3 regions of the Streptomyces sp. NPDC090106 genome follow, and region 2 is predicted to be linked to each of the others. Evidence: riboswitches for the same ligand, from Rfam matches in the RefSeq annotation. Region 2 holds a riboswitch; each other region holds the start of a gene.
What was found. A riboswitch is a leader RNA that binds a small molecule or an ion and turns the genes downstream of it on or off. The one in region 2 is predicted to bind cobalamin.
Positions count from the first base shown of each region.

Region 1 (10,496 bases), on a different contig from region 2:
ACACCGCCGGCGGCAGGTCCTGCGGCGTCCGGTACGTGCCGCCGGTGTGCCGGGCGCTCCCGTGGAACCGCGGCGTCCGCCCGGAGGGCACGGGGGGGAGGGCCGCCGAGCCGCGCGCCCGAACGGCCCGCTCCGGCAAGGGGCCCGGTGCGCTCATGCCAAGCCCCGGCGCCCGCCCGGAGGGCAAGGGTTCCTCGCCGTCCGGAAGGCCGGCCCGTGGTGTCCGGTGCGCCTGGTGTGCCGGACGGGTCAGGTCTCGTGGGGGTCGGCTACCTGGCGTCGGGCTGGCCGTACCCGCGCAGCCGGTCCGCCACCTCGGTCAGCTGGGGCTCGGTCAGCAGGCTGGGGGTCAGGCCGGGGACGGAGGACGCCGTGAGCCACAGGCGGCACATCCATTCGAGCTGGGCGGTCCGGTCGTAGGCCTGGGCCAGGGTCTGGCCGTACGTGATGGTGCCGTGGTTCCGGAGGAGGCAGGCGGACCGGTCGGCGAGGGCGCGGAGCATGTTCTCGGCCAACTCGTGGCTGCCGTACGTCGCGTACGGGGCGACGCGGACGGCGCCGCCGAGCGCCGCGGTCATGTAGTGGACCGCGGGCAGCTCGGGGACGAGCAGCGAGACGGCGGTCGCGTGGACGGCGTGGGTGTGGACCACCGCGCCCGCGTCGCCGGATCGGTACACGGCCAGATGCATGGGCAGTTCGCTGGTCGGGACGAGCGTGCCGAGGGTCTGCCGCCCCTGGAGGTCCACGCCGGTGATGTCGTCCGGGGTGAGCCGGTCGTAGGGGACGCCGGAGGGGGTGACCAGAACGGTGTCGCCGACGCGGACGGAGACGTTGCCGGAGGTGCCGACGACGAGTCCGTCGGTGACCGTGCGGCGTGCCGTGGCGAGGAGTTCGGCCCAGGCGTGTGCCTCCTCGTCCCGCGCGTCCCGTTGGTCTCGTCGCTGCTCAGCCATGCCGCAATCCTGTCAGGGCGGGTCCCGGGGTGCCGTGGGGCGGGGCACTTTAGGGCGGAGGCCGGACCTCCGGCAGACCGCATAAGCGGACAAATGCCCCGCCCACCCGGCTTGGCCGGAGAGTGACGAGGGTTCCGCGATCTTCCAGTAGCCTCTGCCTGTTTTGTCGCGCACGTCGGCATTCGCACACCATTCGCACACCTTCGCATGCCGTTTCGAACGTCGTCCCGCACGCCGTCCCGGACGTCATGCGCACGTCGCCATTCCGGGGGGAAACATGGCTCGTGACCACACTCCGTTCCCGCGTCGCCGCGGTCTCGCGGCGGCCTCCGTCACCGCGCTCGCCCTCACGGGGACCGCGCTCGCCGGGCTGCCCGCCGAGGCGGCGGGCGGCCCCAAGGGCCACGACGTCTCCTCGCACCAGAAGAACGTCGACTGGAAGAGCGCGAAGGCCAAGGGCGCCCGGTTCGTCTACGTGAAGGCGACCGAGGGCACCACGTACCGCAATCCCTATTTCGACCAGCAGTACAACGGCTCGCGCGGCGCCGGCCTGATCCGCGGGGCCTACCACTTCGCACTGCCGGACAAGTCGTCGGGCGCCGCGCAGGCGCGGCATTTCGTACGCAACGGGGGCGGGTGGACGGCGGACGGCTGGACCCTGCCGCCGGCGCTCGACATCGAGTACAACCCGTACGACGCCAAGCACAAGTGCTACGACATGAAGAGCTCCGCGCTGGTGCGGTGGATCAAGTCCTTCAGCGACGAGACCAAGCGGCTCACCGGGCGCCGTCCGGTGATCTACACGACGGCCCACTGGTGGAACAGGTGCACCGGCGGCAGCCGCGCCTTCGCGTCGGATCACGCCCTGTGGATCGCCCGTTACGACGCGGCGGACGCCGGGTCGCTGCCCGCCGGGTGGTCGTTCTGGACGCTCTGGCAGTACGACAACAGCGGCTCTCTGCCGGGTGACCAGAATCTCTTCAACGGCTCCATGGCACAGCTCAAGAGGTTCGCCCGGGGCGCCTAGCCGTGCGACGAACGGACCGCGTGGTTCCGGCGGGAAACGATCAGACCGGAACCAGTCCGTTCGGACACCATGCGGCCCGCCTCAGTTCACCTTCCGTTCATCCAGGTTACCTACGTTCATCCGACCAATGACCTCGAACGATTGCCTGGGTAAATGGAAAACTTCTCGCTGATCCTCGCGATTGTGGTGGTAACCGCACTTGCGTTCGATTTCACGAACGGTTTTCACGACACCGCCAACGCGATGGCCACGACCATCTCGACCGGTGCACTCAAGCCCAAGGTCGCGGTGGCCATGTCCGCCGTGCTGAACCTTGTGGGCGCCTTCCTCTCCGTGGAGGTCGCCAACACGATCTCCAAGGGTCTCGTCGACGAGACCGGCATCCGTCCCGAGGTCATCTTCGCCGCCCTGGTCGGCGCGATCCTCTGGAACCTCCTCACCTGGCTGGTGGGCCTGCCCTCCAGTTCCTCCCACGCCCTCATGGGCGGCCTGATCGGCGCGACCATCGCCTCGGCGGGCGTCGGCGCGGTCCACGGCGACGTCCTCGTCACCAAGGTCCTGATCCCGGCCGTCGTGGCCCCGATCGTCGCCGGTCTCGCGGCCATGCTGGCCACGCGGCTGTCCTACTCGATCGGCAGGAAGGCCGACGGCAAGGCCGCCGCGAAGGGCTACCGCGCGGGCCAGATCGCCTCCGCCGGTCTCGTCTCCCTCGCCCACGGCACCAACGACGCCCAGAAGACGATGGGCATCATCACCCTCGCCCTGGTCGCCGGCGGCGCCGTCGCCCCCGACTCCGACCCGCCGCTGTGGGTCATCCTCTCCGCGGGCATGGCCATCGCCCTCGGCACCTACCTCGGCGGTTGGCGCATCATCCGCACCATGGGCAAGGGCCTGACCGACCTCCAGCCGCAGCAGGGCTTCGCCGCCCAGACCAGCGCGGCGACCGTCATCCTGGCCTCCTCGCACCTCGGCTTCTCCCTGTCCACCACGCACTCCGTCTCCGGATCGGTGATGGGCGCGGGCCTCGGCCGCAAGGGCGGCGTGGTCCGCTGGTCCACCGCCACCCGGATGTTCGTGGCCTGGGGCCTGACCCTCCCGGCGGCGGCCCTGGTCGGCGCGCTCGCCGAGTACGTCACCGGCCTCGGCAGCTGGGGCACCGCGATCGTGGCGGCCTTCCTCATCGGCTCCAGCGCCTGGATCTGGAAGCTCTCCCGCCGCGAGGTCGTCGACCACACCAACGTCAACGACGCCGACGCCGAGCCCGCCGGTGTCGTCACCACGGCGATCGCCGCGGTCACCCCGCCGCCCACCGGCGACCTGACCGCCACGATCCCGGCCCCCGCGGCCACCGAACCCACCCCGTCGCAGGCCACGGCCTGACCCCCACCAGGCAACCCAAGGAAGCGCATCATGGAAATCGACTGGGCGGCACTCGGCTCCGTCTTCGGCGTCAGCCTCGTGGTCACCGTGGCTCTGGTGGCCCTCTTCACCCTCGGCGTGATGGGCCTGTCCCGCCAGGAGCGGGCCGTCGCACAGGGCGGCACCGCCGCCCTCGCGGTCACCGGCGCCTACGCCTGCTTCGCCGCCTGCGCGGCGGCGGTCGGCTACGGCATCTACCTGATCGTGGCCTGACACCCGGCAGCGTTCCCGTCCGCCCTGTCCGGTCCCCTTCCCGGGGACCGGACAGGGCGGACCTCTGTGTGCCCACCGGGGCGGGAAACATGCCGTGAGCCGGTCGCCGCGAGCCCGTCGTCACGGTGCCGGTGTGGGGTTGTCCACACTCCGCTCCCGCAGGTCAACGGCAAGTTGACGGCCGTTCCGGGGGCGTGGTGGACTTCCGGGGCCATGTACGGCGGCAGAAGAGGAAGCCGGTGCGAATCCGGCGCGGTCCCGCCACTGTCACCGGGGTAGACACCCCCGGGAGCCAGGAACTCTCACCGCCGGTCTCGTCGAACCAGGGCGTGGACACCCTGAGTGAGGACATATCGCGATGTTCGCCTGCCGACCGAACCCTGTGACCGGACCGTCCCGCGCACTCCCGATCGGCTGAACCGGTGCGTGCCGATCGCGTCTTCGCGTACGGCGCCGCCGCCGGCCTCCTCGGTGACCTGCTGCTCGGCGATCCCCGCCGGGGGCATCCGGTCGCCGCGTTCGGGCGGGCCGCGGGAGCCGTGGAGCGGGTGCTGTGGCGGGACCACCGCGGGTGGGGCGCCCTGCACACCGCCGTGTGCGCCGGGAGCGCCGTCGCCCTCGGGGCCGTGGCCGAGCGGGCCGTGCGCCCCTCCCGTGCCGCCTCCGTCGCCCTGACCGCCGCCGCCACCTGGGCCGTCGTCGGGGGGACCTCCCTCGCGCGCGAGGCCCGGGTCGTCGGGCGGGCGCTGGACGCCGGGGACGTCGACGCGGCCCGGGCCCGGCTGCCCCATCTGTGCGGGCGCGACCCGCAGGCGCTCGACTCCGACGGGATCGCCCGCGCCGTCGTCGAGTCCGTCGCCGAGAACACCTCCGACGCCGTCGTCGGCGCGCTCGTGTGGGGAGCCGTCGGCGGGGTGCCGGGGCTGCTCGGGTTCCGGGCCGTCAACACCCTCGACGCGATGGTCGGCCACCGCTCCGAACGGTACCTGCGGTACGGCTGGGCGTCCGCGCGCCTGGACGACGTGGCCGGCTGGCCGGGGGCGCGGCTGACCGCCGTGCTGGCCGCGCTCGGCGGGGACGACCGCCGGGGCGCCGTCCGCGCCTGGCGCCAGGACGCCGCCAAGCACCCGAGCCCCAACGCCGGCCCCGTGGAGGCCTCGTTCGCGGGCGCCCTCGGCGTACGGCTCGGCGGGACGCTCTCCTACGCGGGGCGCGTCGAGCACCGGCCCGTACTCAACGGCGAGGGGCGGGCCGTCGCCTCGTACGACATCGAACGCGCCGTACGGCTGTCGCGGCGCGTCGGGCTGCTGGCGCTCGGGGTGAGCGTCGCCGGGCGGGCTCTGCTGAAGGGGCGCAAGGGATGAGCGGGAGCTTGGGCGGGGGGCTGCTCGTCGCGGGGACCACCTCCGACGCCGGGAAGAGCGTCGTCACCGCCGGGATCTGCCGGTGGCTGGTGCGGCAGGGGGTGAAGGTCGCCCCGTTCAAGGCGCAGAACATGTCCCTCAACTCGTTCGTGACGCGCGAGGGCGCCGAGATCGGGCGGGCGCAGGCCATGCAGGCCCAGGCCTGCCGGATCGAACCGTCCGCGCTGATGAACCCCGTGCTGCTCAAGCCCGGCGGCGACCAGAGCAGCCAGGTCGTGCTGATGGGCAAGCCCGTCGGGGAGATGAGCGCGCGCGGCTACCACGGCGGACGGCAGCAGCGGTTGCTGGGGACGGTCCTGGACTGCCTGGCCGAACTGCGGGGCACGTACGACGCGGTGATCTGCGAGGGCGCCGGGTCCCCCGCCGAGATCAACCTGCGGCGCACCGACATCGTCAACATGGGCATCGCCCGCAACGCCGGGCTGCCCGTCCTCGTTGTCGGGGACATCGACCGGGGCGGGGTCTTCGCCTCCTTCTTCGGAACCGTCGCCCTGCTGTCGCCGGAGGACCAGCGGCTCGTCGCCGGGTTCCTCGTCAACAAGTTCCGGGGCGACGTCGGGCTCCTCGAACCCGGCCTCGACATGCTCCACGGACTCACCGGACGGCACACCTACGGGGTGCTGCCGTTCCGGCACGGGCTCGGCATCGACGAGGAGGACGGGCTGCGCATCTCGCTGCGCGGCACCGTGCGCGAGTCGAACGTCGCCCCGCCCCACGGCGAGGACGTGCTGCGGATCGCCGTCTGCGCCGTCCCCCTGATGTCCAACTTCACCGACATCGACGCGCTGGCCGCCGAACCCGGCGTCGTCGTGCGGTTCGTGGACCGGCCCGAGGAACTCGCCGACGCCGACCTCGTCGTCGTCCCGGGAACCCGCGCCACGGTCAGGGCCCTCGACTGGCTGCGGGAGCGCGGGATCGCGGACGCCCTGCTGCGGCGGGCCGCCGAGCGGCGGCCCGTCCTCGGGATCTGCGGCGGCTTCCAGATCCTCGGCGAGCACATCGAGGACGACGTCGAGAGCCGGCGCGGCGAGGTCACCGGGCTCGGACTGCTGCCCGTGCGGGTGCGGTTCGCCCGTGAGAAGACCCTCACCCGGCCCACCGGCGAGGCCCTCGGCGAGTCCGTCGAGGGGTACGAGATCCACCACGGGGTCGCGACCGTCGAGGGGGGCACCCCCTTCCTCGACGGCTGCCGCGTCGGCCAGACCTGGGGCACCCACTGGCACGGCTCGCTGGAGTCGGACGGGTTCCGCCGCGCCTTCCTGCGGGAGGTCGCCGCCGCCTCGGGGCGCCGGTTCGTGCCGGCGCCCGACACCTCGTTCGCCGCGCTGCGCGAGGAGCAGCTCGACCGGCTCGGCGACCTGATCGAACAGCACGCGGACACGGACGCGCTGATGCGGCTCATCGAGTCGGGCGCGCCGCAAGGACTGCCTTTCATTCCACCGGGAGCGCCCGCATGAGCACTGTGTTGTTGTTGTCGACCGCCGACACGGACCTGCTGGCGGCCCGTGCCTCCGGCGCCGCATACCGGATCGGCAACCCGACCCGCGTGGACGTCGCCGGGGAGCTGCCGGCCCTCGTCCGGGGCGCGGACATCGCCGTCGTACGCCTGCTGGGCGGCAAGCGGGCCTGGGAGGACGGGCTGGCCGCGCTGAAGGCCTCCGGCATCCCCACCGTGCTGCTGGGCGGGGAGACCGTGCCCGACGCCGAGCTGATGGCCGAGTCGTCGGTACCCGCCGGTGTCGTCGCCGAGGCGCTCAGGTACCTCGTCGAGGGCGGCCCGGAGAATCTCACCGAGCTGGCCCGGTTCCTGTCCGACACCGTGCTGCTGACCGGCGAGGGGTTCGCCGGGCCGCGGAAGATGCCCGAGTACGGCGCCCACGGCACGTACGCCTTCGAGGAGGGCCGGCCCACCGTCGGCGTGCTCTTCTACCGGGCCCATGAACTCAGCGGCAACACCGGCTTCGTGGACACCCTGTGCGACGCCGTCGAGGCGCGCGGCGCCAACGCCCTTCCCGTGTACTGCGGTTCGCTGCGCGGCGCCGACGCCGGGCTGTACGAGCTGCTCGGGCGGGCCGACGCCCTCGTGGCGACCGTCCTCGCGGCCGGCGGCACCCACGCCTCGCAGGCCTCGGCGGGCGGCGACGAGGAGGCGTGGGACATCGGGGCGCTCGCCGATCTGAACGTGCCCGTGCTGCAAGGGCTCTGCCTCACCTCCTCCAAGGCGGCCTGGGACGAGTCCGACGCGGCCCTGTCCCCCATGGACGCGGCGATGCAGGTCGCCATCCCCGAGTTCGACGGGCGGCTCATCACCGTGCCGTTCTCGTTCAAGGAGCAGGGCCCGGACGACGTCCCCGTCTACGTCGCCGACCCCGAGCGGGCCTCCCGGGTCGCCGGGATCGCCGTACGGCACGCGCAGTTGAAGCACAAGCCGAACGCCGAGAAGAAGCTGGCGCTCGTGTTCACCGCGTATCCGACCAAGCACTCGCGGGTCGGCAACGCGGTGGGACTCGACACGCCCGCCTCGGCCGTGCGGGTGCTGGACGCGCTGCGGGACGCCGGGTACTCGCTGACCGAATACCCCTCCGGCGGCGACGAGTTGATCCACCGGCTCATCGAGGCCGGCGGCCATGACGTCGAGTGGCTGACCGAGGACCAGCTGGCGTCCGCGCCCGCGCGGGTGCCGCTCGCGGACTACCGGGCCTGGTTCGACAAGCTCGACCCGGAGCTGCGGGACGGGATGCTGGAGGCGTGGGGCGAGCCGCCGGGCTCGCTGTACGTCGACGGGGACGACATCGTGCTCGCCTCGCTCCGGTTCGGGAACGTCGTCGTGATGATCCAGCCGCCGCGCGGCTTCGGGGAGAACCCGATCGCGATCTACCACGACCCGGACATGCCGCCCTCGCACCACTACCTGGCCGCCTACCGGTGGCTGGAGAACTCCTTCGGCGCCGACGCGGTCGTCCACATGGGCAAGCACGGCACGATGGAGTGGCTGCCCGGCAAGGGCCTCGGCCTGAGCGGCGGCTGCGCCCCGGACGCGGTGCTGGGCGACCTGCCGCTGATCTACCCGTTCATCGTCAACGACCCCGGCGAGGGCACCCAGGCCAAGCGGCGCGGGCACGCCACGGTCGTCGACCACCTCGTGCCGCCGATGGCGCGCGCGGACACCTACGGCGACCTCGCCAAGCTGGAGCAGCTCCTCGACGAGTACGCGCTGGTCTCCGACCTGGACCCGGCCAAGGCCCCGGCCGTGCGGGCGCAGATCTGGACGCTGGTCAAGGCGGCCGAGCTCCATCACGACCTGCATGTCGACGAGCAGCCGGACGACGGCGACTTCGACGAGTTCGTCATGCACATCGACGGCTATCTGTGCGAGATCAAGGACGTGCAGATCAGGGACGGGCTGCACATCCTGGGCGGCGGGCCGGTCGACGAGGCCCGGGTCAATCTCGTGCTCGCCGTGCTGCGCGCCTCGCAGGTGTGGGGCGGCCAGGCGAACGCCCTGCCGGGGCTGCGGGCCGCGCTGGCGGCTCATTTCGGGCTGGTGGAGAAGGAGTTGCTGGCCGAGCCGGGCGCCCCGGTGAAGGTGCCGGTGGAGCTGTCGGAGCTGGTCGAGGGTCCGGCGCGGACGGCCGCCGACGCGGTCGATCTGCTGGAGGTGCTGTGCCGGCGGGTCGCGGAGGGCATGGAGGCGCGGCACTGGGACGTCGCCGAGGCACCCGGACTGGTCCGTGACGTCCTCGGCCTCGAACTCCCCGACGCGGTCGCCGTGCTGGAGTTCGCGTGCCGTGAGGTGGTGCCCCGGCTGGCCCGCACGACGGACGAGATCGATCACATCCTCAAGGCGCTGGACGGCGGGTACGTCCCCGCCGGTCCGTCGGGTTCGCCCACGCGCGGACTCGTCAACGTCCTGCCGACGGGGCGGAACTTCTACTCCGTCGACCCCAAGGCCATTCCGTCCCGGCTGAGTTGGGAGGTCGGTCAGTCGCTCGCCGACTCGCTGGTGCAGCGGTACCTGGCCGACACCGGGGAGTACCCGAAGTCGGTCGGTCTCACCGTGTGGGGCACGTCCGCGATGCGCACCCAGGGCGACGACATCGCCGAGATCCTCGCGCTGCTGGGCTGCCGCCCGGTGTGGGACGAGGCGTCCCGGCGCGTGACCGGCTTCGAGGTCGTCGGCCTGGACGAGCTGGGGCGTCCGCGCATCGACGTGACGGTCCGTATCTCCGGGTTCTTCCGGGACGCGTTCCCGCACGTGGTCGGGCTGATCGACGACGCGGTGCGGACGGTGGCCGAGCTGGAGGAGCCCGCCGACCTCAACTACGTGCGCGCGCACGCCGACGAGGACACCGCGGAGCACGGGGACCGGCGCCGGGCCACCGCCCGCATCTTCGGCTCCAAGCCGGGCGCGTACGGCGCCGGGCTGCTGCCGCTGATCGACGCGCGGAACTGGCGCTCCGACGCCGACCTCGCCGAGGTGTACGCGGTGTGGGGCGGTTACGCGTACGGGCGCGGGCTGGACGGGCGGGCCGCGCGCGGGGACATGGAGACCGCGTTCAAGCGGATCGCGGTGGCGGCGAAGAACGTCGACACGCGCGAGCACGACCTCGTCGACGCCGACGACTACTTCCAGTACCACGGCGGCATGGTCGCCATGGTCCGGCACCTCACCGGCGCCAACCCCGAGGCGTACGTGGGCGATTCGGCCACCCCGGACCAGGTGCGGACGCGCACGCTGGGCGAGGAGACCCACCGGGTGTTCCGCGCCCGGGTCGTCAACCCCCGCTGGATGGCCGCGATGCGGCGCCACGGCTACAAGGGCGCCTTCGAGATGGCGGCGACCGTCGACTACCTCTTCGGGTACGACGCGACGGCCGGCGTGGTCGACGACTGGATGTACGAGAAGCTGAGCGCCGAGTACGTCTTCGACCCGGAGAACCGGGACTTCATGAAGAAGTCCAACCCCTGGGCCCTGCGCGGGATCACCGAGCGGCTGCTGGAGGCGGCCGACCGGGGCCTGTGGGCCGAACCGGACGCGGACACGCTGGAACGGCTGCGCGCCACGTATCTGGAACTCGAAGGCGACCTGGAGGGCGACGACCAGTGACCACCCCCTTCCCTTTCACGGCCGTTGTCGGTCAGGACGATCTGCGGCTCGCGCTGCTGCTGAACGCCGTCTCGCCGGCGGTCGGCGGTGTGCTGGTGCGCGGCGAGAAGGGCACCGCCAAGTCGACCGCGGTGCGCGCCCTCTCGGCGTTGCTGCCGGAGGTCGACGTCGTTCCCGGGTGCCGTTTCTCCTGTGACCCGGCCAAGCCGGACCCGGCGTGCCCGGACGGGCCGCACGAGGACGGGCCCGGGGGCGCGCGGCCCTCGCGGATGGTGGAGCTGCCCGTCGGGGCGTCCGAGGACCGGCTGGTCGGGGCGCTGGACATCGAACGGGCGCTCGCGGAGGGCGTGAAG
Region 1 is NZ_JBIVDS010000005.1:634,177-644,672, reverse strand. It holds gene ACIPSE_RS19950 (class II aldolase/adducin family protein) at 270-953, opposite strand; gene ACIPSE_RS19945 (lysozyme) at 1,231-1,980, shown strand; gene ACIPSE_RS19940 (anion permease) at 2,134-3,360, shown strand; gene ACIPSE_RS19935 (hypothetical protein) at 3,391-3,612, shown strand; cobalamin riboswitch at 3,793-3,935, shown strand; gene ACIPSE_RS19930 (cobalamin biosynthesis protein) at 4,035-4,976, shown strand; gene ACIPSE_RS19925 (cobyric acid synthase) at 4,973-6,493, shown strand; gene cobN (cobaltochelatase subunit CobN) at 6,490-10,143, shown strand; gene ACIPSE_RS19915 (putative cobaltochelatase) at 10,140-10,496, shown strand, end outside.
Region 1: another riboswitch for cobalamin. It lies ahead of ACIPSE_RS19930 (cobalamin biosynthesis protein); the one in region 2 lies ahead of ACIPSE_RS42385 (ABC transporter substrate-binding protein).

Region 2 (10,496 bases):
GGGCGGAGTCGATGCGGGTCTGGAGGCCGGTACGGGTCGTGTCCCAGGCGGCGAGCCACTGGTCGGCCTCCTGGAGCACCTCGTCGTCGGCCCGCTCCTGACGGTCCAACTGGTCCCGTTCGGCGACGAGTTCGGCCAGCCGCTGTTCACCGCGGCGGGCCGACTCCAGGCCGCCCAGTTCCTCGGCGGCGCGGCGCGCGGCGGTGGCGAGTCCGGCCGCCCCGGCGCCGGTGAAGGTGTCCGGCAGCAGCGCGCGGGTGCGGGCCTCGGCGGAGTCCGCCGCGCGGTGCTCGGCGTCGGCGGCGTCCCGCAGCTCCAGGGCGGGCGCCACGGCCTCGGCCTTGCGGGCCCGCTCCATCCGCGCCACGGCCTGACGGTAGTTGGCGGACCGCTCCTCCATGAGCGCGGCCCGCTCCCGCGCCTGGGTGAACCGCTGCTGAAGACGGGCCGTTTCGCGTACGTCGGTCAGCGCGCGTTCGGCGGCGGCCTGCGCGGACTCGGCGGCGGCGAGCCGGCCGTGCGCGATGCCGAGCTGTTCGCGGGCGGTGCTGCGGGCGACCGCCGCCGCGCCGAGCACGGCGGCGGCGAGGCCGGGCTCCCCCGGTGCCGCGTCCGGCAGTTCCATCGCGTCGCCCGCGGCCTGCTGCATGCGGTGCGCGTCGGCGAGGAGTTCGGTGTCGCCGTCGCGCACCTGGGTCTCGGCGGCGCGGCGGCGTTCGGCGAGGCGCTTCTCGACCTCGGCGAAGCGGTGGGTGTCGAAGAGACGGCCGAGGAGCCTGCCGCGGGCCTCGGCGTCGGCGCGCAGGAAGCGGGCGAAGTCGCCCTGGGGCAACAGGACGACCTGGCAGAACTGTTCGCGGCTCATGCCGAGGAGCTGGGTGATCTCCTCGCCGATCTCCTGGTGGGAGCGGCTGAGGTCCTTCCAGGCGCCGGCCGTCGCGTCGTACTCGCGCAGCCAGCTCTGGGCCTTGTCGACGGTGGTGCCCGCCCGTTTGCCCTTCTTGGGGCGTTCCCAGGGCGGCTGCCGGGTGACCTCCAGGCGGCGTCCGGCGACGGTGAGTTCGAGGCGGACCTCGGTGCGGGTGCCGGGGGCGGCGTGGTCGCTGCGCAGGGTGAGGCCCTGGCCGCTCTGCCGGGCTCCGGGGACCGCGCCGTACAGGGCGTAGCAGACGGCGTCCAGGACCGAGGTCTTCCCGGCGCCGGTCGGGCCGTGCAGCAGGAAGAGCCCGGCGGCGGACAGTTCGTCGAAGTCGACGGCCTGGGAACCGCCGAAGGGGCCGAAGGCGGTGACGTCGAGTCGGTGCAGCCTCACCGGGCGACCTCCTGCACGGCCTCGTCGGTGCGCACCGTGTCGAACGCCTCGCGCAGCACGCCCCGCTCGTCGTCGTCGGGTCCGGCGCCACGCACATGGGCGACGAAGTCCTCGGCGATCTCCTGGTCGCTGCGGCCCGCGAGCCGTCTGGCGTAGGACACGTCGGGGTCGTCCGGGGCCCGGTCGGGGGCGAAGACTAGGCTCAGGGTGTGCGGGAAGCGTTCGGTGAGGCGGGCCATGGGGTCGGCGGGGCGCAGCGCGTCGGTGAGGGTCGCCTCGACCCACGCCTCCTCGTGCCGGGCGAGGCCGGGGTCGGCGAGCAGCTCCTCCAGCGTGCCCCGCAGCCGGGCCAGGTCGCGCGGCACGGGGCAGTCCACGCGCTCGGCGGCGACCGCGCCCGTGGCGTCCAGGTCGATCAGCCACATGCTCTTGCGGTGGTCGGCCTCGGAGAAGGAGTACGGCAGCGGGGAGCCGGAGTAGCGGACGCGCTCGGTGATGGTCTGGCAGCCGTGCAGATGGCCAAGGGCCGCGTAGTCGACGCCGTCGAAGACTCCGGCGGGCACCGCGGCGACGCCGCCGACGGTGATGTCGCGTTCGCTGTCGCTGGCCTCGCCGCCGGTGACGAAGGCGTGCGCGAGGACGACGGAGCGGGTGCCGGGCGCGCGGGCCGCGAGGTCGGCGCGGACCCGGTCCATGGCGGCGGCGAGCACCGCCTCGTGGCCGGGCTTCTCGACCCCGAACTCGTCCTTCACCAGGGCGGGTTCGAGGTACGGCAGTCCGTAGAAGGCCACGTCGCCGAAGGCGTCCGGCAGGACGACCGGCGTCCCGCAGGCCGACGGTTCCGTTCGCAGGTGGATGCCCGCGCGGTCGATGAGCCCGGCGCCCACCCCGAGGCGGCGCGCGGAGTCGTGGTTCCCGGAGATCATCACCGTCGGCACACCGAGGCCGGCGAGCCGGTGCAGGGCGTCGTCGAACAGCTCGACCGCGGCGAGCGGCGGCACCGCGCGGTCGTACACGTCGCCCGACACGACCACCGCGTCCACGGCGCGCTCACGCACGGTGGTGACGAGGTGGCCGATGAACCCGGCCTGCGCTCCGAGCATGTTGACGCGGTGGAACGACCTGCCGAGATGCCAGTCGGACGTGTGCAGCAGTCTCATGATCCCCGAGACTAACGGCAGGGTCTGACATCACGGGCGGTTACCGGCCTTTCAGGCACCGCAGGAGGCCACTCACGCATCCCCGTACGCCTCCCCGCCCAGCTCCAGGCCGGCCGTCCCGGCGGTGGCGTCCGCGAGCCAGGCCCGGAAGGCGGGGACGTCGGCGTCCGGGAGGCCGATCTCCAGGGTGACGGCCTCGCCGTAGCGGACGTCGCGGACCTCGCGGCCGGTGGCGCGCAGGTCGTTCTGGAGCTTGCCCGCGCGCTGGTGGTCGACAGTCACCGTGGCGAGGCGGAAGCGGCGGCGGGTGAGGGTGCCGAGGGCGTCCAGGGCCTCGCCCACGGACCCGCCGTAGGCGCGGATGAGTCCGCCCGCGCCGAGCTTGACGCCGCCGTAGTAGCGGGTGACGACGGCGACGACGTACCGCATGTCGCGGCGCAGCAGCATCTGGAGCATGGGGACGCCGGCGGTGCCGCCCGGTTCGCCGTCGTCGCTCGCCCTCTGGACCGCGGCGTCGGCGCCGATGACGTACGCGAAGCAGTGGTGGCTCGCGTCCGGGTGCTCCTTGCGGATCGCGGCGACGAAGTCCTGCGCCTCCCGTTCGGTGGCCGCCGGGGCGAGGGCGCACAGGAAGCGGGAGCGGTTGACCTCGGTCTCGTGCACGCCCGCGTGGGCGACGGTGCGGTACTCGTCCTGCATCGGGCCAGCCTACGTGCACCGTTCCGGCCGCCTGTGCCAGAGGGCCGAGTCAGGGCGGAGGGACACCCACGCGCGCGGGTGGACCGGTCAGTCGGAGTTCTCCCAGGTCAGATAGCCGGGACCGTCGGGTGTCAGGACCGGCACCCAGGCCTCGTCGGCCTTGGCCAGCCGGGACTCGTCCAGGGCGAGCGGGGCGGGCCAGGTGTCGTCGCGGTGCGCGGAGCCGTACACGTGGAAGGCGGCGACCGCGCTCCTGAGCCGGGCGAGCAGGCCGTCCGGCCACTGCCGTCCCCGGGTTCCCCAGCCCTTCAGTTCACCGACGAAGAGCGCCTCCAGGTCCTCGGTGAGGTTCCGGCCGAACAGGGGGATGAGGTAGCCCTCCTGTTCGTAGGGGACGCAGCCGTGGCCGCCGCCCTGGGTCTGGTGGACCACGCCGGTCGGCGCGGCCACCACGAGGTGCGCCCAGCCCTGGCCCGTGCCGTCCGGGTCCAGGAAGACGTACCGAGGGCTCACTCCTTCTTCCCGGAGGCTCACTCCTTCTTCCCGCGGGCCACCGTGACGCCGGTGAGCAGGGCGCGGCCCGGGGACAGGGCCTGCCAGGTGGTGCCGTACCAGGTGAGGACGGCGAGGGCGGAGGTGGGGAACTTCAGGCGTACCTGGTCGAGGGTGTCGTCGAGGCCGTCCCCGGCGAGGGTGAGGACGAGTTCCTCCAGGCCGGGGTTGTGGCCGATGAGGAGCAGGGTCTCGACCTCGGCGGGGACCTCGTGGACGACGTCGAGGAGTTCGGGCACGTCGGCGCCGTAGAGCCGGGGGTCGTGGCGGACCGGGGGCGGGGTGCCCCACTGGGCGGAGGCCAGGTCCCAGGTCTGGCGGGTGCGCACCGCGGTCGAGCAGAGCGCGAGGTCGGGCAGGCAGTCCGCCTCGGCGAGGGCGCGGCCCGCGGCGGGCGCGTCGCGCCGTCCGCGCGGGGCGAGCGGGCGGCGGTGGTCGGCGACCCCCTCCGGCCAGGCCGACTTGGCGTGCCGCAGCACGACGAGCCGGCGCAGCGGCCCGGCGCCGGTACGGGCGGTCACGCGGGGCTTCCGAGGTCGCGGGCGAGGTCGAGGCCGAGGAGCCGGTCCGCGTGCACGTACGTCTCGAAGCGGGCCCCGGCCGGCAGGTCCGAGTCCTCCACCTGGCGCAGCACGCGCAGGACACCGGGTGTGTCCAGGTCGTCCTCCCGGGCGGCGCGCAGCGCGTCGCGCACCTCGTCGGGCATCGGCCGCGACGGTTCGCGCGCCCACCCGGCCACCGCGCTGCGCCAGCGGACGAGGGTGTCGTGGGCGTCGGTGAGGGTCTCGGCGTCGAGCCGGACGGGCGTGGCGCGGTGGCTGCCCAGCAGGGCGAGGCGGAGGACGGCGGGGTCGGTGTCCGGCGGTGCGGCGCCCTCGACGGGGGCCACCACGAGCCGCACCCCGTCGGGTGCACCGCCGCGTGCTCCGGTGTCCAGCACGTGGAAGGTCCGGGCCGCCCCGTCGTCCCGGGCGTCCTCGAAGGGGCGGGTGCCGAGGGCCTTGGCGGTGGCCCGCAGCGCGGTCGGGTCCCCGTCCGGGTCCGTGATCAGGACCGCCCAGGCCGGCGTGGAGCCGAGGTCGAGGGCGCGGACCAGGGTGTCGGCGACCAGGAGGAGGCGTGGAGCGGTCGGGCCGGGTCCCGGGACATGGGTCTCGACGCGGGTGAGGGCGCGGCGGACGGGGACGGGTTCGCCGGTTCGGGCGTCGATGATGCGCAGCACGGGCCGAGCCTGCACGACGGACCCCTGCATCGGCCACCCCCCGGTGCGCTGACTGCACCGAACGGTACCGTCCCGCCGCCGGGCCGAACAGGCGTTCACGCCAGGGTGCCCAGGAAGCGGACGTGCGGGCGTCCGTCGTCGCCCTCCCGGCTGACGGCGGCCCGCACGCCGTACACCTCGCCGATCAGCTCCCGGGTCAGGACGTCCCCGGGGGTGCCGCAGGCGTGGACGCGGCCGGTGCGCAGGACCACGACCTGGTCGCAGTACATCGCGGCGAGGTTCAGGTCGTGCAGGGCGACGACGGTGGTGACGGGGAGTCCGGCGACCAGGTTCAGCAGGTCGAGCTGGTGGTGGATGTCGAGGTGGTTGGTCGGTTCGTCGAGGAGGAGTTCGCGGGGTTCCTGGGCGAGGGTGCGGGCGATCTGCACGCGCTGGCGTTCGCCGCCGGAGAGCGTGTGCCAGCGCTGGTGGGTGCGGTCGGCGAGGCCGGTGCGCTCCAGGGCGGCGCGTACGGCCCGCTCGTCCCGCCCGGTCGCGGGCGTCCAGGCACGGCGGTGCGGGACCCGGCCCAGCCGGACGACGTCCAGGACCGTCAGCTCGACCTGGGTGTCGGCCTGCTGCTCGACCACCGCGAGGCGCCGGGCGACCTCGCGGCGGGGCAGGCCGGCCAGCGGGGCGTCGTCGAGCGTGACGACCCCGGCGGTCGGCGCGAGGAGTCCGGCGAGGAGGCGGATGAGCGTGGACTTGCCGGAGCCGTTGGGCCCGAGGAGCCCGACGACGGAGCCCGGCGCGGGGGCGAGGGTGACGCCGTCGAGGAGGAGATGGCCGTCGGTCGTCCGCCCGACCCGGTCCGCGGCGAGGCTCATCGCGCCGCCCCCCGGGTCCGGTACAGCACCGCCACGAACGCGGGTACGCCGATCAGGGAGGTCACGACGCCCACGGGGACCTCCTGCGGGTCGAGGACGGTACGGGCGAGGGTGTCCACCCACACCAGGAACACCGCCCCGGCGAGCGCCGACAGCGGCAGCAGCCGCGCGTGCCCGGGGCCGACGAGCGCCCGGACGGCGTGCGGCAGCACGAGGCCCACGAAGCCGATCGCCCCGGCCGAGCTGACCAGCGCGGCGGTGAGCAGCGCCGTGACGCAGAGCAGGACGAGCCGGGTGCGGGCCACGGAGACGCCGAGGGCCGCGGCGGCGTCCTGGCCGAAGGCGAACGCGTCGAGGGTGCGGGCGTACGACAGGCAGACGACGAGCGCGGCGGCGAGGACGGCCGTGCAGACGGCGACGTCGGTCCAGCCCGCGCCGCTCAGCGAGCCGAGGAGCCAGAACAGGACGCCGCGGGTGGTCTCGGCGTCGGCGGCGGTCATCACCACGAACGAGGTGAGCGCGGAGAAGAGCTGCATCGCGGCGACACCCGCGAGGACGACCCGGTCGGTGCTGCCGCCGAGGGTGTGGCTGAGCAGCAGGACGAGCGCGAAGGAGACGAGGGCGCCGAGGAACGCGCCGGCCGACACCGGGACGAGCCCGCCGCCGACGCCCAGGACGACCACCGCGACGGCCCCGGTCGAGGCGCCGGAGGAGACGCCGAGGACGAAGGGGTCGGCGAGCGGGTTGCGCAGCAGCGACTGCATGACCGCGCCGCACACGGCGAGCCCGGCCCCGCAGACGGCGGCCAGGAGGGTGCGGGGCAGCCGCAGCTCCCAGACGATGCCGTCGCGGATGGGCGGGAGCCCTGAGGTGCCGAGGCCGAGATGGGCCAGCACGGTCGACCACACGTCGGCGACGCCGATGTCCGCCGGGCCGATGGTGATCGCGACGGCGAGGGAGCCGGCGAGCAGCAGCGCGCCGGCGGTCCCGAGCGCCCAGGGCCGCACCGTCACGTGCCGAGCCCGGCCGCGCGGAGCCCGGCCGCGACCGTCTCCACGCCGTCGACGGTGCGGATGCTCGGGTTCATGGCCTGCCCGCTGAGCAGCACGTACCGCTTCTCGCGGACGGCGGTCATGTTCCTGGTGACCGGGTCGCTCTCCAGGAACCCGATCTTCCGCGCGGCGGATTCGGCGGTCTGCGACTTGCGGGTGAGGTCGCCGATGACGAGGACGTCCGGGTCGCGGTCGGCGACCGTCTCCCAGTTGATCTGCGGCCACTCCTCGTGCGAGTCGTCGAAGACGTTCTTCGCGCCGAGGCTGCGGGTGATGATGCCGGGCGCGCCGCAACAGCCCGCCATGTAGGGCGACTCGGCGTTGGCGAACCAGTACAGGACGCTGACGTCCGAGGCGTCGAGGCCCGAAGTGGCCTTCTTCATCCGCTGCTTGAGCGTGGCGACGAGTTTCTCGCCGCGCTCCTCCACGCCGAACACGGCCGCGAGGTCGCGGATCTCGCCGTAGACGGCGTCGATCCCCAGCGGCGTCCTGCGCGAGCCGTCGCCGTCCCCGGTGTTGTCCTTGCCCGCGCAGTCCGACGGGGAGACGTACGTCGGCACGCCCAGCTTCCCGAACTGCTCGCGGGTGGCGACGCCGCCCTTGCCGAGCGTGGAGACGAAGGAGGCGGCGACGAAGTCGGGTTCGGCGGCCAGGACCTTCTCGTAGGAGGGCGCGTTGTCGGCGAGGCGCGGCACCTTCGCGTTCGCCTTCTCCAGGTTCTTCAGTACGGGGTCGGTCCAGGTCGCGGTGCCCACTATGCGGTCGGCGAGGCCGAGGGACAGCATGATCTCGGTGGTGCCCTGGTTGAGGGAGACGGCCCGCTTCGGGGGCGTCTCGACGCGGACGGTCTCGCCGCAGTTTTTCAGGGTCACGGCGGCCTTGGTGTCGGCGGCGCCGGAACCGCCGTCGGAGCAGGCGGTCAGCAGGAAGGCGCCCGCCAGGAGCAGGGCGGTGGAACGTGCTTGGGGCACGGGAACAGGTCCTCAGTCGTCGAGGGCTCGAACGCGGAGCCCGGTCGTACGGAACGCGCCAGCAGGTCTTCGGACTCGGGTTCGTCCGGCACGGGGCGCCTTCCCGGACGCGTACGGCGTCCAGTGGCGAAAGGCCCCGCCCGTCCCCCTCACCGCTGCGCGTCAGTTCCGGATTCACACCGGATTCCCTGACCCACGTACATGGGTTCGACTGGCCTCGGCAAGCTATCACGGCCGGGAATCGCCGGGCGCCGCGCACTGTTGTGCCAAGGGCCCGACCGGCCACGCGACCTTGGGAGACGACCGTGCACGGCGACGAAGCGACGATCCGCAGGATGCTCACCGAGAGCGGGGACACCTGGGCCGTGGTGGGCCTGTCGTCCAACACGCGGCGCGCCGCGTACGGCGTGGCCGCGGCGCTCCAGCGGTACGGCAAGCGGGTCGTGCCCGTGCACCCCAAGGCGGAGACCGTGCACGGCGAGCAGGGCTACGCCTCCCTCGCCGAGATCCCCTTCGACGTGGACGTCGTCGACGTCTTCGTCAACAGCGACCTCGCCGGGGCCGTCGCGGACGAGGCCGTCGCCAAGGGGGCCAGGGCGGTCTGGTTCCAGCTCGGGGTGATCGACGAGGAGGCGTACGACCGGACACGCGCCGCCGGACTCGACATGGTCATGGACCGCTGCCCGGCGATCGAGATCCCCCGGCTGGGCTGACCCCGGCGGTCGCCGGCCCCGGCCCTCGGCACAGGGAGGCGGCGTAGGCTCGCCGACCATGCACGACTCCCCCTCGCCCTGCTGCGCGCCCTCCTCCGGTGCCGTGGACCTGCCGCGGATCGCGGTGCCGCCGGCCCGGACGCCGGTCGGCGACGACGGGACGGTGGCGCTGCCCGGCGGCGCGTTCCTCATGGGCGCCGAGGACGCGCAGGGCTTCCCGGCCGACGGAGAGGGGCCGGTGCGGACGGTACGGGTCGAGCCGTTCCGTATCGACGCGTACGCGGTGACCAACGAACGGTTCGCGGCGTTCGTCGACGACACCGGGTACGTCACCGACGCCGAGCGGCTGGACTGGTCGTACGTCTTCGCCGGGTTCCTGCCCGCCGCGCTGCGCCGGGGCGCGCCGCGTCCCGAGCAGACGCCGTGGTGGTGCGCGGTCGCCGGCGCGGCGTGGAACATGCCGGAGGGGCCCGGGAGTTCGGTCGCCGACCGGGCGGACCATCCCGTCGTGCACGTGTCGTGGCACGACGCGGCGGCCTACGCGGCCTGGGCGGGCCGGCGGCTGCCCACGGAGGCGGAGTGGGAGTACGCGGCCCGCGGCGGCCTGGAGCAGAAGCGCTACCCGTGGGGCGACGAACTCGACCCCGGCGGTGCGTTCCGCTGCAACATCTGGCGGGGCACCTTCCCGACGAGGAACACGGCCGCCGACGGCCACCGGGGCACCGCCCCCGTGACCGCCTTCGAACCCAACGGCTTCGGGCTGTACAACGTCTCCGGCAATGTGTGGGAGTGGTGCGCCGACCCGTGGGACCGCACGGAGGCGTCACGGGTCATCCGCGGCGGCTCGTACCTGTGCCACCGCTCGTACTGCAACCGCTACCGCGTGGCCGCCAGAAGCGCGAACACCCCGGACTCGTCCAGCGGCCACACGGGGTTCCGCTGCGCGGGGTGAGCCCGGCTGCCTAACGGCCGTCCTCGCACGCGTTGATGTAGTAGAGCTCTATCTCCACGTGGTCCGCCGGTCCGCCGCCCCAGAACGGCCGGGTGCCCACGTTGCCGCCGCAGAAGGCTTGCGGGCGCCGGGACTTGAGGGTGGCGTTGACGTCCTCGGCGAGATCGGTGGCGGCGCCCAGCTGGGCCTGGGGCGCGATGCCGAAGGTGATGACCATGCCGATGCGGCGGCCCTTGGCGCTCGCGCGCATCTCCTGGTCGACGGCCGCCACGATCCTCTTGCGGTCCCCGGCGCTCAGGCCGCCCTTTCCGGCGGCGCGACCGGTCGCGCCGCCGGAGAGGGTCACGGCGATGGTGTGGCGTTTGGGGTCCAGGCCCGTGGGTCCCTTCGGGGTGGGGGACGGGGGCGGTGCGGTGGTCGGGGGTGTCGGGGTGGGGGTCGGGGAACGGTGGCCGGCCGTGCCGGACGCGTTGGTGCCGTCGGAGGCGACCATGCCGAGCACGACGAGGAACAGGACGAGGAAGAGGTCGGCGAAGAGCCAGCCCGCGAGGTGGCGCGGGGCGATGCCCAGGCCCGCGGGGCGGCGCCTCACCGCTGCTCCTCGCCGTACCAGGAGTCGCTGGGGCGGCGAGGCGGCGGCGGAGCGGCGGTGCCGCCGGTCCCGGGCGGGGCGGGCGGGGTCGGGGCGGCCGGGTGACCGTTGCCGTTGCCGTTGTACGGGCCGGTGGGGAACGGGCCCCGGGAGTTGGACATCGGGTCGGGTCCGGGGCCGTCGCCGGGGCCGCCGCCGTGCTGGAGGAAGGCGAGGACGCGTTCCAGGGCGTCCATGTAGAAGTACATGCGTTCGCTGTTGTCGTTGAGGACGCCCATCGCCTCGCCGACCCGTCGGGTGGTCTCGGAGACCTCGTCGGCGACGGTGGCGTGCACCCGGTTGGCCTGCTGGGAGCTGCCCGCGGCCTTGCGGAGTTCGGTGAGCAGGGCCGCGAGCGACTCCCGG
Region 2 is NZ_JBIVDS010000020.1:6,372-16,867, forward strand. It holds gene ACIPSE_RS42345 (AAA family ATPase) at 1-1,312, opposite strand, end outside; gene ACIPSE_RS42350 (exonuclease SbcCD subunit D) at 1,309-2,472, opposite strand; gene ACIPSE_RS42355 (YigZ family protein) at 2,545-3,171, opposite strand; gene ACIPSE_RS42360 (DUF6210 family protein) at 3,259-3,684, opposite strand; gene ACIPSE_RS42365 (SixA phosphatase family protein) at 3,702-4,244, opposite strand; gene ACIPSE_RS42370 (hypothetical protein) at 4,241-4,945, opposite strand; gene ACIPSE_RS42375 (ABC transporter ATP-binding protein) at 5,041-5,811, opposite strand; gene ACIPSE_RS42380 (FecCD family ABC transporter permease) at 5,808-6,824, opposite strand; gene ACIPSE_RS42385 (ABC transporter substrate-binding protein) at 6,821-7,834, opposite strand; cobalamin riboswitch at 7,877-8,065, opposite strand; gene ACIPSE_RS42390 (CoA-binding protein) at 8,140-8,547, shown strand; gene ACIPSE_RS42395 (formylglycine-generating enzyme family protein) at 8,606-9,499, shown strand; gene ACIPSE_RS42400 (hypothetical protein) at 9,510-10,091, opposite strand; gene ACIPSE_RS42405 (hypothetical protein) at 10,088-10,496, opposite strand, start outside.

Region 3 (10,496 bases), on a different contig from region 2:
GGCGAGGTCGGTGCCCGCGTCGGGCTCGCTGTAGCCGATCGCGAAGTCGATCTCGCCGGAGAGGATCTTCGGCAGGAAGTACGCCTTCTGCTCGTCGGTGCCGTACTGCATGATCGTCGGGCCGACGGTGTTCAGCGCCATCAGGGGCAGCGGGACGCCCGCCTGGGCGGCCTCGTCGAAGAAGATGAACTGTTCCATCGCGGTCAGCCCGCGTCCGCCGTACTCCTCGGGCCAGCCCACGCCCAGCCAGCGGTCGGCGCCGAGGCGGCGGACGCTGTCGCGGTAGAAGCGCTTCTGCTCACGCCGTTCGCCGTGCCGGGCCCGTGCCTCGTCGGGAGCCAACTCGGCGAAGTAGGCGCGCAGTTCGGTGCGCAGCCGCTGCTGCTCGGGCGTGTATTCGAGATGCACGGCGCCTCCAGGCTCCCCGGTACCGGTCCGTCCTGTCGGCGCACACGGTAGAACGCGTTCCAGAAATTGGGAATGGCGAGGCGTACGAAAGGCACGCGCGCACGACCCCGGGGCGCGCGAAAGGCCCCCGCCCGGCGGGGGCCTTTCCTGTGGCGCTGCTTCAGTGGGCGACCGGGGTCGCCTGTGCGGCAGCCGCCTCCCGTGCCGGTTTCGGGGCCAGTTGGCGTTCGGCCAGCAGTCCGAAGACCAGACCGAAGGAGGTCCACAAGGTGAACTGGACGGCCAGCGCGGCGAGTCGGTACTGCCACAGCAGCGCCGCCGGGAAGTGCTCCGGCACCTCGCTGAACGACGGCAGGAACGCGTACGCGAGCCCGACGACGAGGACGAAGGCCGCGCCCGCCGCGACGGTCGCGTTCCAGTTGCCCAGACGGGGCGCGAGACGCTTGCCCAGGATGACCGCGCCCACCGTCAGCAGCACGCTGAGGACGATCATCAGGAAGAACAGCGCGGTCCGCTGGTTGAGCGTGTCCGGGTCACCGACGGCCGGCGGGTTGGCCGGGTACTTCAGGAACGGCACGACGTAGACCGAACCGAGGCCGGCCGCGGCGAGCAGCAGCGCGCTCGCCCGCGGTCCGAACCGGCCGATCCGGCCGAGCGCGAAACAGTAGGCGAGCGCGGCGATGCCGCCGAAGGCGATCCCGTAGACGAGAACGCCCGTGGACAGCCCGGCCGTGGACTGGAGGGCGCGGCTGACGAGTTCCTCGCCGCCGTGCTCGTGGGCGTGGGACTCCTCGAAGGCGATCGCCTCGTCGACCCGTGGTTCGCCCAGGAAGTAGGCGACGACGAGAGCGGCCAGGCCCGCGGCGAGACCCGCGAGCATGCCACGTACCAGGAGGTTTCTGACAGTTGCGGAATTCATGCTCAGGTGTGCTTCCTCGTCGCTGTCAGTGGCAGGGGAAGCCGAGCAGATGGCGGGCGTCGTGCACCCACTCGTGAACGCCCTCGCCGGAGACGAGGGAGGTGGCGCCCTGCTCGGCGCCGACGAAGTAGAGCAGGACCAGCATCAGGACGCCGAAGAAGACCGCCCAGGGGGCGATGGCGCCGATCGGCAGTTTGGCGGGTACGGCGGCGGTGCTGGTGGTCGGCTGAGCGACAGACTGCGCCATGGCAGGTGCCTCCTGGGGGAACTCGCGTCCCGTGTCGGTGGTGCACAGGACGACGGGGCGGGTCTGACTCACCCGGCCCGCACCCGTGAGGGCGTGCCCGGCATACAGTGGCGCGACCGTGCCGGAATCCCACCGGCTTCCACCGAACCGTCGTCGATATCGACGAGAAGGTACCGCGTGGGAGGGATACGGCCAAGAGCGCACGGGAGGCGGCCGGGTGCTCACGGGAGGCCGTCCAGGCCGTCAACGAGCGTGCGTGGACCGGAAATCGACCGCGAGAACGGACTCATGACCAGCCAAGTGATGTTGATCTCACCCGCGATCACGGCGGCCCTGCGCGAGGCCAGGTTCGACGACGGCTGCGGCCTCGACCCGTCCGGAGCGCGGCTCGCGCGCTCCGCCGCGGGCACGCTTCCCGCCGCGGAACGGGTGCTGGTCTCCCCCACGGTCCGCTGCCGCGAGACCGCCGCCGCGCTCGGCCTCGACGCCCTGGAGGCGCCGGAGCTGGCCGCCCTGGACGCGGGCCGCTGGCGCGGGGCCTCCCTCGCGGACGTCAGCGCGTCGGAGCCTGCCGAACTGGCCCGCTGGCTCGGCGACCCGGAGGCGGCGCCCCACGGCGGCGAATCGGTACGGGCCCTGTGCGACCGGGTCGGGACCTGGCTCATCGCCCTCGCCCCTCTCTCCGGCCGCACCGTCGCGGTGGCCGAACCGGAGATCGTCCGCGCGGCGGTCGTCCGCGCCCTGGGCGCCCCGGAGTCCGCCTTCTGGCGCACCGACGTCACCCCGCTGACGGCGGTGGAACTGAGCGGGAGGGCGGGCCGGTGGAACGTCCGGGTGGGGAGTCCGCTGCGGGGGGTGTGAGGGGACGGGGCGAGGACCAGGGGCCCGGCCCTCGAGCGGGCGCGGCACGCCATGGCACTTGAGGCGGGCGCCAAGGGCCGGACACCTTGCAGGAGGGGCCGCCGGCCGGGCAGCCGGATGCCTCGGGCCGGGCAGCCGGATGCCTCGGGCCGGGCCGCGGGCGTCCGGCTCCATGAACGGTGCGGCTCGGCCCAGGGCCCCGCTTGGCACCCGAGCCCCAAGCCCGTCGCCAGGCTGCAGGCCAAGCACCCCAAGCGGCCAGGTGCGGTCGGGCCGAGCCGGGCGGTCGGGCACCTACGGCCAGGGTGTCTCGTACCGGGCGCCCTGGCCTCAAGTACCGCCCGGTCAGCGGGCCTTGAGGTGGGTCGCGTCCGCCGCGGCCCTCAGACCAGCGCCGCCATGAAGTCCGTGCACGCCTGCGCGCACTCGCGGCAGGCCTTCGCGGTCTCCACCGCGCCCGAGTGGTCGTCGAGGAGCTGGGCGCACTCCAGGGCCACGGCCCGGCACCATTCCAGTTGGACGCGGATCGCGTGTTCGTCCAGGTGGTTCTCCTCGGACAGGACACGGCAGGTCGCGTCGCAGACCTCGGCGCACATGATGCCCTTGCGCCGCACGAGTTCCTGCTGTTCCGTCCCCTCCGGATCGATGAGGCTCGCCCGCAGCGCGCACGCCCGCGCACACTCGGTGCACGCCTGTGCGCACGCGAAGCGGTCCTCCAGGAACCGGAAGAGCTCCTGTTGGGATGTCGTCGTAGTCACCCCGGGCGGGTAGCCGTCGCGGTGCGCGCCAAACCCCGGGGCCGGGGTTCCTGCGGGCCGGGTTCTCGCGGACCAGGTTCCCGCGGACCGGCTGTCCCGCGGGCCGGTTCGGCCGGGCCGCGAGGGGTACCCGGCGCACCATGAGCACCACATGGATCGAGATGGCGGCAGGCCGGGGCGCCCTGGGCGTCGGGCTGGTCGTGGCGGGCGTGCTGGTCGTGGCGCTGCTGCTCGGCGCGTTCTGGACGGGCGCGCGGGTCCGCAGGCGTGAACTCCCGCCGCCCCGTCCCGAGGAGCAGCCGCGGCTGCCGGAGGGCGGGCCGGTGCGGGAGGTCATGGAGGAGCGGGAGCCCGCCGAGATGCCCAGGAGCGACGAGCGGACGACCCCGCACGAGATGCCCGGCTTCGGCAACAGCCCCACCCGCACGGGACCGGACCCGGACCGGCGGGGGCGCGACTGAACCCGCCGCTCCGGCGAGGGCGCGACAGGACCCCGCCGCTCCGGTGCGGACGCGACTGAGCCCCGCTGCTCCGGTGCGGGCACGGCCGACCCTCGCCGCTCACCCCTCCAGCAGCGGCAGCGGGCCGAAGGTGTGGCTCTCCCACAGGCGGCGGGACGCCTCCTCCGGGTAGGCGGTCACCGTCGGTTCCGTGTCGAGGAGCCGGGTCGCGCGGCGCTCGGTGTCGTAGAGGGGCCAGCCCGGGTCGCCGGTGGCGGCGAAGGAGGTCCAGGCCGTGCGGAAGCGGGCCGAGAGGGCCTCGGCGTCCGGGCCCGGCTCGGGGCCGATGAGGAGGGCGCCGAGGGTCTCGAAGCGGCCGAACGTCAACGGGATGTCTAGGCCGTGGCAGGCGCCGAGCACACCGCCGTCCACGGGGGCGGACCAGGTGAGTTCGTAGAGGTGGGTCCGGCCGCCGGCGGCGGCGTGCGCGTCGGCCAGGTGCAGGGTGGGCATGCGGAACAGCCAGTCGGACTTGACCAGTTCGTACAGCCGCTCCGCCGAGGCGTCCGGGAACGCGGCACGGTAGGCCGCCTCGGCGTCCGGCGTCGGCCCGAACAGACGCAGCGCCCGGGACGCCGCCGCCGCGTCGACACGGCCGAGTTCACCGCCGAGCAGCATGAACAGGCGGTACTCGTCGCGGTTGTGACCGGTGATCAGCTCCACGTCGCGGGCGGCGCCGCCCGCGAGGGCCTCCCAGGGCGTGGCGGGCAGGACGTCGCCGTCGACGACCGGCGAGTACGGGGTGGCGGTGTGGGCGACACGGCCCCAGCGGTGGGCGTGCGCCGGCATCCGGCCGCCCAGCGCCGCGCCCGCGTCGGGCAGTTTCCGCGGCTCGACCCCGGCCAGGTCGGCCACCGTGGGGCGCAGGCCCAGCACGTCCGCGGCGGCCACGGCGATGTCCCCGGCGAGCGCGTCCGAGAAGAACGTGCCGGGCACGCTCTGCGCGATGGCCCGCCGGAACAGCCCCCTGGCCCGCGGCATGGCCAGCAGCGAGGCCACCGACCCGGCGCCGGCCGACTCGCCGAAGACGGTGACCCGCGCGGGGTCGCCGCCGAAGCCGGCGATGTTCTCCTGGACCCATTCCAGGGCGGCCACCTGGTCGAGCAGCCCCCGGTTGGCGGGCGCCCCCTCGATCCGCAGGAACCCCTCGATGCCGACACGGTAGTTGAGGGTGACGACGACCAGGTCGCCGTCACGGGCGAGGCGTCCGCCGTCGTAGGCGGGGTCGTCGGCGGAACCCAGCTTGTAGGCCCCGCCGTACACCCACACCATCACCGGGCGACGGGCCGCGGGATCGGCGTCGGGCGTCCACACGTTCACGGTGAGCCAGTCGTCGCCCGCGTCCAGGAACCGGGGCGGCAGCGGGCCGTCGGGGCCGAGCGGCTCCTGCGGGGGCGGCGGGCCGAACGCCGTCGCCTCGCGCACCCCGTCCCAGCGGTCCGGCCGCCGGGGCGCCGCGAACCGCGCCTCGCCGACCGGCGGCCGGGCGTACGGGATGCCCCGGTACACGTCGAGCCCGCCTTCGCGCAGGCCACGCACCGTGCCCGCCGCCGTGACCACCTGAGGGGACCGGGACCCGGCATCGCTCATCGACGACTCCTCGCGCTGATCGAACGTCAGTGTCAGCGCTCAGATTAGTGACCTTCCGCCGGACCGCCAGGGCCCACCCGCGGCGCCGGCCGGCGGGGTCAGCCGGTGAGGGCGGCGATCAGCGCCCGGGTGACGTCCTCGGTCGTGGCGGTGCCTCCGACGTCACGGGTCAGGACCCCGGAGGCGGTCGTCGTCTCGATCGCCTTCTCCAGACGGGCCGCCTGTTCGGGCAGACCGAGGTGCTCCAGCATCAGGGCCGCGCTGCCGACCGCCCCGATCGGGTTGGCGAGGCCCTGTCCGGCGATGTCGGGGGCGGAGCCGTGGACCGGTTCGAACATGCTGGGGAAGCGGCGCTCGGGGTTGAGGTTGGCGCTGGCGGCCAGACCCAGGCTGCCGGCGAGGGCGCTGCCGAGGTCGGAGAGGATGTCGGCGTTGAGGTTGGAGGCGACGACCACGGACAGGTCCTCGGGGCGCAGGACGAATTTCGCGGACATCGCGTCGACGAGGACGCTCTCGGTCTCGACGTCCGGGTAGTCGGCGGCGACCCGCCAAAAGACGTCGTCCCAGAGCACCATGCCGTACTGCTGCGCGTTGCTCTTGGTGACCGAGGAGACCTTGCGGCGGCTGCGGGTCCGTGCCAGGTCGAAGGCGAACCGTATGATCCGCTCGCAGCCCACCTCGGTGAACAGCGACGACTGGACGGCGACCTCGCCGCCGGGGCCGCGTCCGCCGAGGTTGCGGCCGCCGAGCCCGGCGTACTCGCCCTCGCTGTTCTCCCGGACGACGACCCAGTCCAGGTCGGTGTCGTCGGCCTTGCGCAGGGGGCTGAGGACTCCGGGCAGGAAGTGCACGGGCCGGACGTTGGCCCACTGGTCGAAGGACTGGCAGATCCGCAGGCGCAGGCCCCACAGGCTGACATGGTCGGGCACGGTGGGCCAGCCGACCGCGCCGAAGTAGATGGCGTCGAAGTCCTTGAGCCGGTCGAGCCCGTCCTCGTCCATCATCTTCCCGGTGCGTTCGTAGTGGTCGCAGCCCCAGGGGAACTCCTCCCACGCGAAGGCGAACGCGCCGTGCGACTGCTCGGCCAGCGCGTCCAGGACGGCCCGCCCGGCGGCGACGACCTCCCGGCCCACCCCGTCGGCGGGGATCGCGGCGATGCGGAAGGTGCGGGATGCGGCGGTCATGGGTGCCTCCGGGGCGGTGTCCGGCGTCGGTTCGGGATCGGTTTCGAGTCAACACATCCCGGGTGCGCGGCGTCCAAGACCTGCTTCCGATGCGACGTATAGGCGCAGCCGATCGGTCCGGCGTCAGCCGGCGTGGCCGCGCCGCCGGGCGAGCGACCTGGTGAGGCCGAGGAAGGCGCGGGCCGCGGGCGTCAGGTGGGCGGGCAGGCTGACCATCGCGACATGGAGGTGGGCGGTGGGTTCGATGGGGGCGACGACCGCGCCGCAGCGGCGGGCCAGCCGGGTCCAGGAGGAGGGCAGGACGGCGACGCCGACGCCGGTGAGGACCAGCGGCAGGATCGAGGTGCGGTGGTCGACGACGGTGACGATCTCCGTGCCGGTGCCGCCCGCGGTGATCTCGTCGACGATGGTCCGCATCAGGCTGCCGGTCCGTGAGGCGATCAGCTTCTGCCCGGCCAGGTCCCCGGGCCGGATCACGACCTCGTCCTCGACGACCCCGCCCGGCGCCGCGACGACGACGAACGGCTGGTCCTCGACCTCCAGGACGTCGAGCCCCGTCGGCCGCACCGGCGCCGCGCTGCCCAGCAGCCCCAGCTCACAGGCTCCGCTGCGGACCAGGGCGACGACCTCGTCCGGGGTGAACGCCGCCTGCGTGCTCACCGTCACCGAGGGGTGCAGTGCGGCGAAGCGGTGGACGAGCGTGGTGAGGGGCTCGATGCCGGGCGAGGGCATGGTGGCGATCTCGACGGTGCCGCCGTGCAGCCCGGCGAGCGCGGCGGCCGTGTCCCGTACGGCGGCGAGGTCCCGCAGCACGCGGCGGCTGGGTTCCAGCAGTTCCTGCCCGGCCTCGCTGAGGACGACACCGCGGCCCACCCGGTGGAACAGCGCCACCCCGAGATCGGCCTCCAGGTTGGCCATCGCCTGGGAGAGGGAGGGCTGGGCCACGTGGAGGGCGGCGGCGGCCCTGCTGAAGCCGCCGTGCTCGACGATGGCGAGGAAGTACTCCAGCTGCCGGGCGTCCACCGGGCCACCTCGTTCTTTCTCGGTGCGGCAGGCGAGCCTACCCGCCGCCCGCGGACCACGTCAGGACGCCGCCTCGGCGCCCGCGACCCCCGTCAGGACGCCACCTCGGCGGTCGCGGCCGGAGCAGGCAGCCCGGCGGGACGCCGGCGCCCGGCGCCGCTGTCCGTCTCCGCCCCCGCGTCGGTGCCCGCCTCGACGGCCACGGAGGGCTCCCCCGCCTTCCCGGCGAGCACGGCCCGCGCCCGCTCCAGATCGAGGCCGTTCTCCCACTTGGCGATGAACAGGGTGGCCACGGCGTTGCCGAAGAAGTTGACCAGCGCCCGGCACTCCGACATGAACTTGTCGATGCCGAAGATCAGCATGATGCCGGCGGCCGGCACGGACCCGACCGTCGAGAGGGTCGCGGTGAGCGCGATGAACCCGCCGCCCGCGACACCGGCGGCGCCCTTCGACGTCAGCAGCATGACGGCCAGCAGCCCGAGCTGCTGGCCGAGCGAGAGCGCGGTGTCGGTGGCCTGGGCGATGTAGAGCGTGGCGAGCGAGAGGTAGATCGCCGCGCCGTCCAGGTTGAAGCTGTAGCCCGTCGGCACGACCAGGCCGACCGTGGACCGCTCGGCGCCCATGAACTGGAGCTTGCGCATCAGTCCGGGCAGCGCGGGCTCGGCGGTGGAGGTGCCGAGGATCAGCCAGAACTCCTCCTTGAGGTAGCGGAAGAGCTGGAAGATGTTCAGCCGTACGTACAGGGCGAGCACGCCGCCGAGCACGAGCACGACGAACAGCGCCGAGGTGACGTAGAAGAGCACGATCAGCGAGCCCAGGCTGGTCAGCGTGGACAGGCCGAACTTCCCGATGGCGTACGACATCGCGCCGAACGCGCCCAGCGGGGCGGCCTTCATGACGAAGGACAGGACCTTGAAGACGACCTCGGTGAGCCGTCCGACGGCCGCGATGATCGGCTCCCCGGTCCTGCCGACCGTCTTGAGCGCGATACCGAACACGACGGCCAGGAAGATGACCTGGAGGATGTTCCCCTCGACGAAGGGGCCGAAGAAACTGTCCGGCACGATGCCCGTGAGGAACTCCCACCAGTGCTGGTGCTCGCCCTGCTCGATGTACTGGCTCGCGTCGCCCGAGGTGGTGAGCGTGGCGGGGTCGGCGTGCACGCCGTCGCCGAGGCGGAAGACGTTGATCGCGACCAGCCCGGTCAGCAGGGCGACGATCGTGCCGGCCTGGAAGTAGGTCAGCGCCTTGACGCCGGTCCGGCCGACCTTGCGCAGGTCGGCGACCCCGGCGATGCCGCCGATGATCGTCAGGAAGACGATCGGCCCGATGAGCATCTTCATCGCGGTGATGAACGTCGTGCCGATCGGCTCCATGCCAGTGGCCAGATCCGGCCACCGCCAGCCCAGCACGACGCCGATCACGATGGCCACCAGCACCTGCACGTACAGCTGCCGGTACCACGGCCTCGCCGCGATCCGCGCGGCCTGCTCGGCTCGTCCGCTTCCGCTGCCTGGGGTATGCGTCATTGCAGCCTCCCTGAGGGCGCGTCCCCGAGCCCGATCGGAGCGCACGCCGGCTTTCGCCACAGTGAAGCGGCCCACGCGGGACGGGGTCCACGACCAAAAATCGATGCCCCGCATAGGCCTGACCTATCGGTCACGACACCACCGGCGGCACTGTGTACCGCGCCCGTGACCTTCGCCGCCCCAAGGTCGATACTGCCGACATACGGGACTCCGCCCCCGCACGTCCGTTCGCCGACGCGACCTGACGTCCATCATCGAAGTGAAGCTGCCTGCAGAGCTCTCCAGGAGGAACCCATGAGGATGCTCATCAACGTGCCGGAGTCCGTGGTCGCGGATGCGTTGCGGGGGATGGCCGCCGCTCATCCCGAGCTGATCGTCGACGTGGAGAACCGGGTGGTGGTGCGGCGGGACGCGCCCGTGGCCGGGAAGGTCGCGCTGGTGTCCGGGGGCGGGTCGGGGCACGAGCCGTTGCACGGCGGGTTCGTGGGTGCCGGCATGCTGTCGGCGGCCTGTCCCGGCGAGGTGTTCACGTCCCCCGTGCCCGACCAGATGGTGCGGGCCGCCGCGGCCGTGGACAGCGGGGCGGGCGTGCTGTTCATCGTGAAGAACTACACCGGGGACGTCCTCAACTTCGACATGGCCGCCGAACTCGCCGAGGACGAGGGCATCCAGGTCGCGAAGGTCCTCGTCAACGACGACGTGGCCGTCACCGACAGCCTCTACACGGCCGGCCGGCGCGGCACGGGGGCCACCCTGTTCGTCGAGAAGATCGCCGGTGCCGCCGCCGAGGAGGGGCAGCCGCTGGAGCGGGTGGAGTCGATCGCCCGCCAGGTCAACGAGAACGCGCGCAGCTTCGGCGTCGCGCTGAGCGCCTGCACGACGTACGCCAAGGGCAGCCCCACCTTCGACCTGCCGGACGGGGAGCTGGAGCTGGGCATCGGCATCCACGGCGAGCCGGGCCGGGAGCGGCGGGCGATGATGACCTCGCGGGAGATCGCCGACTTCGCGGTCAACGCGATCCTGGACGACTTCAGCCCACGCAACCCGGTGCTGCTGCTGGTCAACGGCATGGGCGCGACCCCGCTCCTGGAACTGTACGGGTTCAACGCCGAGGTGCAGCGGGTGCTCACCGAGCGCGGGGTCGCCGTGGCGCGCACGCTGGTGGGGAACTACGTGACCTCGCTCGACATGGCGGGCGCCTCCGTCACCCTGTGCCAGATCGACGAGGAGACGCTGCGTCTGTGGGACGCGCCGGTGAAGACGGCCGGGCTGCGCTGGGGCGTGTGAGCCGGACCTCCGGCCCGCCCGGCTCCCGCATCGCGCGCCGGACCGTCAACGCACCTACCACGCAAGGAGATCCAGTGCTCGACGCCGACTTCTTCCGCCGTTGGATGACGGCGACCGACGCCTCGGTGGGGCGTGAGGCGGACCGACTGACCGCTCTCGACTCCCCCATCGGCGACGCCGACCACGGCAG
Region 3 is NZ_JBIVDS010000010.1:240,945-251,440, reverse strand. It holds gene ACIPSE_RS30860 (acyl-CoA dehydrogenase family protein) at 1-408, opposite strand, end outside; gene ACIPSE_RS30855 (CbtA family protein) at 569-1,327, opposite strand; gene ACIPSE_RS30850 (CbtB-domain containing protein) at 1,353-1,574, opposite strand; cobalamin riboswitch at 1,613-1,767, opposite strand; gene ACIPSE_RS30845 (histidine phosphatase family protein) at 1,863-2,435, shown strand; gene ACIPSE_RS30840 (ferredoxin) at 2,819-3,193, opposite strand; gene ACIPSE_RS30835 (DUF6479 family protein) at 3,334-3,654, shown strand; gene ACIPSE_RS30830 (carboxylesterase/lipase family protein) at 3,754-5,283, opposite strand; gene ACIPSE_RS30825 (tartrate dehydrogenase) at 5,382-6,467, opposite strand; gene ACIPSE_RS30820 (LysR family transcriptional regulator) at 6,591-7,490, opposite strand; gene dctA (C4-dicarboxylate transporter DctA) at 7,583-9,019, opposite strand; gene dhaK (dihydroxyacetone kinase subunit DhaK) at 9,314-10,306, shown strand; gene dhaL (dihydroxyacetone kinase subunit DhaL) at 10,381-10,496, shown strand, end outside.
Region 3: another riboswitch for cobalamin. It lies ahead of ACIPSE_RS30850 (CbtB-domain containing protein); the one in region 2 lies ahead of ACIPSE_RS42385 (ABC transporter substrate-binding protein).